3 linked regions of the Prosthecodimorpha staleyi genome follow. The protein of the gene in region 2 interacts with the protein of the main gene of each other region in a pairwise test. Links are inferred from orthologs where the notes say so. Each region holds a gene or a part of one and is shown on either strand. Other genes may lie near its edges.

What was found. Proteins that work in one complex are often made in the same cells at the same time.
Region 1: the proteins of ssb (region 2) and recO interact in binary tests that used the Escherichia coli proteins (3 or more experiments, as listed by UniProt). The link is inferred for Prosthecodimorpha staleyi from one-to-one orthologs.
Region 3: the proteins of ssb (region 2) and KL771_RS24955 interact in binary tests that used the Escherichia coli proteins (3 or more experiments, as listed by UniProt). The link is inferred for Prosthecodimorpha staleyi from one-to-one orthologs.

Annotation. Positions count from the first base shown.
Region 1 is NZ_JAHHZF010000005.1:149,145-151,982, forward strand. It holds recO (DNA repair protein RecO), read right to left. Parts: upstream 1,873-2,838; coding sequence 1,129-1,872; downstream 1-1,128. Other genes in the region: parC (DNA topoisomerase IV subunit A), read right to left, coding at 1-1,076; KL771_RS11370 (glycosyltransferase), read right to left, coding at 1,956-2,838. UniProt on the Escherichia coli protein: Involved in DNA repair and RecF pathway recombination.
Region 2 is NZ_JAHHZF010000014.1:66,842-69,617, reverse strand. It holds ssb (single-stranded DNA-binding protein), read right to left. Parts: upstream 1,784-2,776; coding sequence 1,217-1,783; downstream 1-1,216. Other genes in the region: uvrA (excinuclease ABC subunit UvrA), read left to right, coding at 2,604-2,776; KL771_RS24210 (DUF2306 domain-containing protein), read right to left, coding at 689-1,093; hutC (histidine utilization repressor), read left to right, coding at 1-516. UniProt on the Escherichia coli protein: Plays an important role in DNA replication, recombination and repair. Binds to ssDNA and to an array of partner proteins to recruit them to their sites of action during DNA metabolism. Acts as a sliding platform that migrates on DNA via reptation.
Region 3 is NZ_JAHHZF010000015.1:15,648-18,635, reverse strand. It holds KL771_RS24955 (primosomal protein N'), read right to left. Parts: upstream 2,608-2,988; coding sequence 394-2,607; downstream 1-393. Other genes in the region: KL771_RS24950 (tyrosine recombinase XerC), read left to right, coding at 2,709-2,988; KL771_RS24960 (F0F1 ATP synthase subunit delta), read right to left, coding at 1-153.

The DNA of each region.
Region 1 (2,838 bases), on a different replicon or contig from region 2:
ATCACCTTTGGGACGATGCCGCCCGACAGGACGTTCATGTTGAGGGAAATGCGGCTTTCGAGCTCGGACAGCTTGAAGACCGATTCCATCATCAGGCCGGGCTCGACATTGCGGCTCTTGGGCACGAAGACGACGCGCACATCCTCGGCGGATTCGTCGCGCACGTCGTCGACCAGCGGCAATTTGCGCTCGTTGATCAGGTCGGCCAGTTTCTCGATCAGGCGGCTCTTGGCGACCTGGTAGGGGATTTCGGTGACCACCACCACCCAGGTGCCGCGGCCCTGATCCTCGGTGTGCCAGCGCGCCCGGACCCGGAAGGCGCCGCGTCCCGTCCGGTAGCTCTCCAGGATCGAGGCGCGGCTTTCGACGATGATGCCGCCGGTCGGGAAGTCCGGCCCGGGCACGATCTCGACCAGGTCCTCGATACCGGTCTCCGGTGCCTCGATCAGCTTCAGGGCGGCGCGACACAGCTCATGCGCATTGTGCGGCGGGATCGAGGTCGCCATGCCGACGGCGATGCCGGACGAGCCGTTGGCGAGCAGGTTCGGGAAGGCGCCGGGCAGCACGACCGGCTCCTCCTCGGAGCCGTCATAGGTCGGGCGGAAATCGACCGCGTCCTCGTCGATGCCTTCGAGGAGGAGCGCCGCCACCTCGGTCAGCCGCGCCTCGGTGTAGCGCATGGCGGCCGGGTTATCGCCGTCGATATTGCCGAAATTGCCCTGCCCGTCGACCAGCGGATAGCGCTGCGCGAAATCCTGCGCGAGCCGCACCATGGCGTCGTAGACCGACTGGTCGCCGTGCGGATGGAACTTGCCGATCACGTCGCCGACGACGCGGGCGCATTTCTTGAAGGCCGAGCCGGGATCGAGCCGCAACGCCCGCATGGCGTAGAGCAGGCGCCGGTGCACCGGCTTCAGCCCGTCGCGCACGTCCGGTAGCGCGCGATGCATGATGGTCGACAGGGCATAGGCGAGGTAGCGCTCTTCCAGCGCGTCGCGCAGATTGACCGGCAGCACCTCGCCGCCCGGCCCGCTCTCGTCGCCGCCATCGGACGGCGGAATCACCCTGTTTCCCATATGTTCCCGTTACGCCATCTCCCCCCGAAGGGCAAGCCTGGACGCCCCGCCGTCACGCACCGCCGGCGCCCCGCTGGATCAGCGCCAGCAGCCGGTCGCGCGTCTCGGGCAGGTCGCGCCCGCGCTCCTGCGCGGCATGGCGGGCGAGAAAATGGCCGGTCAGCCGGAATCCGGCCGCAAGATCGGCCCCGTCCGGCGGCGGATGGTTCGACCCGTCCGCCGGCGCCAGGAAAGCGGGCAGCGGCAACAGCCGGTCGGCGAAGGGCGCGCCGGCCTCCCGGCTGGCGGCCCGGCCGGTCTTCGGGCTGACCCAGGCCAGATCGCGCGTCGCCCCGGTCAGGGCGCAGGCGGACAGATCCAGCCCGATGCCGAGCCCTTCGAGCAGCATCAGTTCGAAGCGCACGACGAGTTCGCCGGTCTCGACCGGGTCGCCGATGCGGTCGAGCACCTCGTCGAGGGCGGCATAGAGCTCGGGATGCGGGTCGCGTTCCGAGACGAGCCGGAGCAGCGCCGCGAGGGTCTGCGCCGCCAAGAGCGCGATCGGGCTCTCCATGAAGCCGGCGGCGCGGAAGCCGATCGGCTCGACCGCGTAGCTGCCGAGATGCTCGTCGAGCCGCGCGCGCCAGACGAGGCGCAGGCGGTTGCCGGTCTGCAGCGCGGCGGCGAGCTTCTGCGAGCGCGCGCCGCGCACGAGACCCAGATGCCGCCCCCGTTCGCGCGTCATCGCCTCCAGCACGGCGTGGGATTCGCCCTGCCGGCGCAGGCCGAGCACGATCGCCTCGTCGGTCCACTCCATGGCGCCAGTCTATCCGGCCGGCCCGTCCGGCAGAAGGCGGGCGGCGGACACGATACGGGCATCGGTTGCCGTTGCCGGATCGGTCACGGACGCGGCCCCTCCCCGGCGACCGCGTCGATCAGGTCAAGCCAGGGCCTGACCCCGATCCGGGCACGGTCGTAGCGCGCCGCGATGGTCTCGCGCGCCGCCCCGCGCAGGGCCGTGAAATCCGCCGGCCGCCGGCAGGCCGCCGCCATGGTGTCGGCCAGTGCCGCGCGATCGAAGAAGTCGACCAGCAGGCCGTTGCGGCCGTGCTCGACCACCTCTTGGACCGGGGCGGTCGCCGAGCCGATCACCAGAGCTTCCACCGCCATAGCCTCGAACAGCGACCAGGAGGCGACGAACGGATAGGTCAGATAGACATGCGCCGCACCGGCCCGGATCGCATCGAGCATGCGGCCATGCGGCAGGGTACCGACGAAATGCACGCGGCGCGGATCGACCGCATCCGCGATCTCGGCCCAGAAGATGTCGCGCCAGGTCCGGCCCTCGGGCGGCGGCGTGCCGTAGCCCTTGCCGTCGGCGGCACCGATCAGCACCACCTCGGCCTCCGGCACCGCGGCCAGGAAAGCCGGCAGCGCGCGGACGAAGACATGCGCGCCGCGCAGCGGCTCGAAGCGGCGGTTGACGAAGGTGACGAAGGGCGTCGTTCGATCGAGGATGCGGCCGTCCGGCAGCGCGAAGCGGGCGGCGGGATCGGGCCGGATCGCGGCGAGGTCGACGCCCTCGTGGATGACATGGGCATCGCGCGCGAGCCGCGGCGGCAGCATCGACACCTGGAACCGGCTCGGGGCAACGACCGCGTCGGCCTCGGCCAGCGCCAGCAGCATCGAGGCGTTCTTGGCGTGGACGCGGCAGAGCTCGTCCAAGGTCTCCTTGGCGAATTCCCGATCGAAACCGACATCGCCGCCGCGGCTGCGGTAGTAG
Region 2 (2,776 bases):
GTCCGTCGACCGAGCGCACAATCGGCGGTGCTGCAGATCCCCGACATCAAGGCCGAGGTCACCGCCCGCGGCGAGATCTATGCCTATCGATGCGTTGCCGAGAAGCGCCGGCGCGCCACCCGCGAGGATCGCGCGGCGATCCCGGTCCCGGCCGGCACCGAACTCTTGCTGCTGACCTGCCTGCATCTGGCCGACGGCACGCCCTATGCCTGCGAGGAACGGATCATCGCACTCGACAACGTGCCGGATGCGCGTGCCGTCGATTTCTCTGTCGAACCGCCGGGTACTTGGCTGCTGCATCATGTCGCCTGGCACGAGGCGGAGCATCACATCTCGGCGGCGGGCGCCGACCAGCGTATCGCCGACCTGCTCGACCTGCCCGTCGGCACCGCCTGCCTCGTGCTGGAACGCACCACCTGGCGATCGGGCGCGGCCCTGACCGCCGTCCGCGTCTGGTATCCGGGCGACCGGCAGCGGCTCGTCGCGAGGTTCACGCCGGCAGGTCCCGGGCGGTAGCGCCGGATCGTCCGAAGACGGCGGCGACGGCAAAGGCGGCCCGCGCACGGAGGCCGCTCAAGGCCGGCGTCGGTATCGCCCGCGACGGCTGCGCATCGGCACCGCGCATGTGGCGCCGAGGGCGAGGCCAAGCGCACGGGGCTCGGCACGGTGTCCGGCCGAAAACGCGGCTTCAGGCGCCGAACAGCACGGCATGCATGATGCGGCCTGGCATCAGCGTGAACAGGCCGGCAATGACCAGCGCGCCCACGAACAGTCCCCGCATGGTCTTGCGGTGCCGCCCGATCGCGCCGTGCCGCGCCGCGTGGATCGCCACCACCAGCATCAACAGCACCCAGACGGACAGGATATGGATCGGGCTCCAGGCGCCCCAGAGCCGGATCTCATGGATGAAGAAGGACGATAGCGCGACCACCGCCATCCCGATCACCCACAGCCAGCCAAGCCCGCGATGCAGCGGCGTGCCCTTCGGCGCTGCGAATTGCGCGAGCCCGACCACGAAGGCCAGCAGCGCCAGGACGGCATGGATCTGGATGGCCGGCGATGCGGCAAGCAGCGGTGCGAAGGACGGATTCATCGTGCAGGCTCCGAATGTCGGTACCGTCCAGTACCAACATTCCGGAAGCCTCGCAAGTGCCCCAACGGAATTTCCGTCCGCTCCGACGGCGACCTGCCTGGGCGCCGTCGGAGCGGAGAGCCGTCAGAACGGGATTTCGTCGTCCATGTCGTTGGCGACGGGCTGCGGCCGGCTGCCACCGCCGCCGCCACGCGGCCCGGAGGAACCGCCGCCGAAGCCGCCCGAGGCCTGGCCGCGCTCGAAGCTGCGCCCGCCGCCACCGCCACCGCCGCTGCGCGCCGGCGGCGCGCCGAAATCGTCGCCGCCCCCGCCGAAATCCTCCCCGCCCTGCCCGCCGGCAGGCCGGTCGAGCAGCACCATGGTGGAGTTGAAATTCTGCAGCACGACCTCGGTCGAATAGCGCTTCTGGCCCTGCTGGTCCTCCCAGGAGCGCGTCTGCAGTTGGCCTTCCAGATAAACCTTGGAGCCCTTGCGCAGATATTGCTCGGCTGTCTTGGCCAGCGGCTCGCTGAAGATCACCACCCGGTGCCATTCCGTCTTGTCGCGGCGCTCGCCGGACTGCCGGTCGCGCCAGGACTCCGAGGTCGCCACGCTCAAATTCACGATCGGCCGGCCGTCCTGCGTCCGCCGCACCTCGGGATCGGCACCCAAATTGCCGACCAGGATCACCTTGTTGACGCTTCCGGCCATCTCGATCTCCAAACACTTTCGCCGGCCCCACCGGTGCCGGCTGCCTCCCTCGGCCCAGACCGGCCCCGCACGCCGCATCCACGGCGCCGTATCCGACCAGACCCGAAACGCCACTGGGGCGGCGCTCCTTCCATAACGTCCCGAACGCCGCTTCCGCACCGTCCCGTTCGTCGGAACCCGATATGCAGCTTCGGCAGTGTCCCGTCCGCCCGGCCCCGTGGGCGCGTCACCTTACGCCGCCGCCGGCGCCCGGGCGACCGCACGGTCCCGTCCGACCGAGCGCCGCGCCAGCTTATCCACCGTTGTCGGCCTTGTCCGCCGCTCCGCCTCGCCTACCCCCGCCCGGCGGACCGCCCCCGTTTGCTCCGATCGATCCGGCAAGGCTTGCAATTGTTCCTGTTCCGTTCTAAGCGTCTCCCGCGCCATTCGCAAGTCCCCCCGGCTCGAATCGGTGATTGTGACCGCCGGTTCCCGCCGATAGGGTGGCGCGGCGTGCGGTCCGGGACCGGGCGGGCCGATCACGGACGGACGGCCCGATATGGACCGCGCGATATGGATCGCCGTGTCCGCTTGCGCGGCATGACGGGCACTGCCGGACGGGTTTTTGCGTCCGGATCGGTTGCAAGCCCGATCCTGTCGCGCGCGGCCCCGGTCTTGCACGGCGTGCGGGCGCGTCACGCAACGCCTGACGTGCACGGCCCGTTGCGCATAGCCTTCCGTGCATGGCGGACATCCGCCGTCGCGCGCGAACCGTAGACGATCGGCGTCGCGAGGCGTCGTCCCATCCCGCCGTGCGTCCGATCCGGACCGGAAACGATCGATGACCGAGAACCGCCGCCCCGCCGCCAACCCGACCAAGATGCTCTCGATCCGGGGGGCGCGCGAGCACAATCTGAAGAATGTCGACCTGGACCTGCCGCGCGACTCGCTGATCGTGATGACCGGCCTCAGCGGTTCGGGCAAGTCGTCGCTCGCCTTCGATACCATCTATGC
Region 3 (2,988 bases), on a different replicon or contig from region 2:
GAGCCGCTTCAGATCGGCACTTTCCTTGACCAGACCCTCGAAGGCGTCGAGGTCGGCCGCGACCTGATCCACGGCGCCCGCATCGAGCGCCAGGTCGAACAGGGCGCCGGCATAACGCTGCGCGACGCCGGTAACGATCGTTGACTCAGTCAAGGGCGAAGACCCCCACGCCAATTCGGACGGGCAAAGGTTAACCGCCTCCGCACGCCCTTGATTCTGTTCGGCTTTTTGCTCGGGCGTCCTGCGCAGTAAGGATGCGCCACCCGAAGCCGGGGGTGTCCTAGCATATGGGTATGACCCACGCAACATGATGCGTTGCGACATTTCCGAAAGTCTAAGGTCAGTTTCGGTGGCGGTTTACCGCCATTGCGGCGGTGCACTGCCGGGACGGGGCTACAGGAAGCTCTGCGGGTCGATGTCCACCTGGATCTTGATGCCGCCCTTGCCCCAGCGACGGCCCTGCAGCCATTGGGCGAGATAGCCCTGCAGGTCGGCCTGTCGGGGCGCGATCACCAGGAATCGCAGACGGTGGCGGCCGCGCATGACCGCGATCGGGGCCTCGGCCGGGCCGAGCACGCGGATCGCGTCGGCGGGCGGGATCGCGCCGGCGAGGTCGCGCGCGGCGGCCAGCGCCGGCTCGCGCTCGTCGGCGGAGACGATCACGGCGGCGAGCCGGCTGAAGGGCGGCATGAAGGCGCGGCGGCGCTCGTCGATCTCGGCGGTATAGAATCGCTCGCGGTCGCCGGCGATGATCGCCTTCATGACCGGATGGTCGGGCGCATGAGTCTGCAGGAAGCCGCGCGCTTCGCCACCGGCCCGGCCGGCGCGGCCGGTCACCTGCTGCAGGAGTTGGAAGGTCTTCTCGGCCGCGCGCGGATCGCCATGAGCGAGGCCGAGATCGGCGTCGACCACGCCGACGACGGTCATCTTCGGGAAGTTGTGCCCCTTGGCGACCAGCTGGGTGCCGATGACCAGGTCGAACTCGCCCTTGGCGATGGCGCCCAATTCGTCCTTCAGCCGCTTCGTGCCCCCGGGCATGTCCGAGGACAGCACCAGCCGCCGGGCCTCGGGAAACAGCGCGGCGGCCTCTTCGGCGACGCGCTCGACGCCGGGGCCGCAGGCGGTCAGGCTGTCCAGGTCGCCGCAGGACGGGCAGGCATCCGGCCGGCGCTCGGTATGGCCGCAATGGTGGCAGGCGAGCACGCCGCGAAAGCGGTGCTCGACCAGCCAGGTCGAGCAGTTCGGGCATTCGAAGCGATGGCCGCAACTGCGGCAGAGCGTCAGCGGTGCGTAGCCCCGGCGGTTCAGGAACAGGAGCGCCTGCTCGCCGCGCCCGATCGCCTCGTCGATCGCCGTCTGCAGGCGCGGCGCGATCGCCCGGCCGCGCGGCAGGGTCTTCTGGCGCAGGTCGATGGCCGAGATCTCGGGCAGCCGTGCGCCGCCGACACGCGACGGGAGGACGAGGCGGCGATAGCGGCCCTGGTCGGCATTGACCCGGCTCTCGATCGAGGGCGTCGCCGAGGCGAGCACGACGGGGAAGCCGCCGAGCCGGCCGCGCACCACCGCCATGTCGCGGGCGTGATAGACGACGCCCTCGTCCTGCTTGTAGGCGCCGTCATGCTCCTCGTCGACGACGATCAGGCCGAGATCGCGAAAGGGCAGGAACAGGGCCGAGCGGGCGCCGATCACGCAGCGCACCTCGCCGGTGGCGACCCCGCGCCAGGTGCGCGCGCGCGCCTTGGCCGACACGTCGGAATGCCATTCCTCCGGCTTGGCGCCGAACCGGGCCGCGAAGCGGTCGGTGAACTCGGCCGTCAGGGCAATCTCGGGCAGCAGCACCAGCGCCTGCCGTCCGGCCTTCACGGCGGCCGCAATGGCCTCGAAATAGACCTCCGTCTTGCCCGAGCCGGTGACGCCGTCGATCAGCACCACCTTGAAGCCGCCCTCGGCGACGGTCGCGGTCAGGTCCTCGGCCGCCGCCTGCTGGTCGTCGGTGAGGGCGAGGCGGCCGTAGTCGGGTTCGGGAATGTCGGCCGGTCGGCCGGCGCGCAGTTCGACCGTCTCCAGCGTGCCGCAGTCGATCAACCCATCGACCACCGACACCGAGACGCCGGCCTGGGCGGCAAGGCCGAGGCGCGACCAGGCGAGCCCGTCGACCAGGGCCTCCAGGACGCGCCGCCTCGCCGGCGTCAGCCGTTCCGGCGGGGCGCCGACGAGGCGGACGCCGCGGATCGGCGCCTCCGGCTCGAGCGCCTCGGGCGACCGCAGCACCATGCGCAGCACCATGCCGCGCGGCATCATGTAGTAGCGCGACACCCAATCGACGAAGCGGCGGATGGTCTCGCCGAGCGGCGGCGCGTCGTGGACGGCGGCGATCGGCTTCAGCCGGTTATGGCCGACGGTCTCCCCGCCGGGTTCGTCGTCCCAGACCACGCCGGTCACCTCGCGGGTGCCGAGCGGCACCTGCACGATGGTGCCCGGCTGCACCGTCACCCCGCGCGGCACCCGGTACGAGTAGGCGTGGTCGAGCGCCACCGGCACGACCACCGGCACCACGTCCCGGGGGGACGCGGCGGGGCTGTCGAACAGGAGGTCGGTCTGGGCCATGGGGGTGTGTCGATGGGATGGTTCGATTCGGGGGGGCCGGCGGCAGGCAGGGACGATAGTCGCTAATCGGCTGTTCATCACGCCTCGATCAGGATGGCGGCATGACGGCCGAATCGCCCCTCCTGATCGCGGCACCCGATCTTGCCGCCGCCGCAGCCGACTGGCAGCGCCATCTCGGCGCCGAGCGGCGTGCCTCGCCGAAGACGCTGGAGGCCTATGATCGCGACCTCCGGCAGTTCCTGTCCTTCCTGACGCTGCATCTCGGCGAGCCGCCGCGCATCGCGTCCCTGTCCGAGCTCCGGCCGGCCGACATCCGCGCCTTCCTGGCGCGCCGGCGCGGCGAGGGCATCGAGGCGCGCAGCCTCGGCCGGTCGCTCGCCG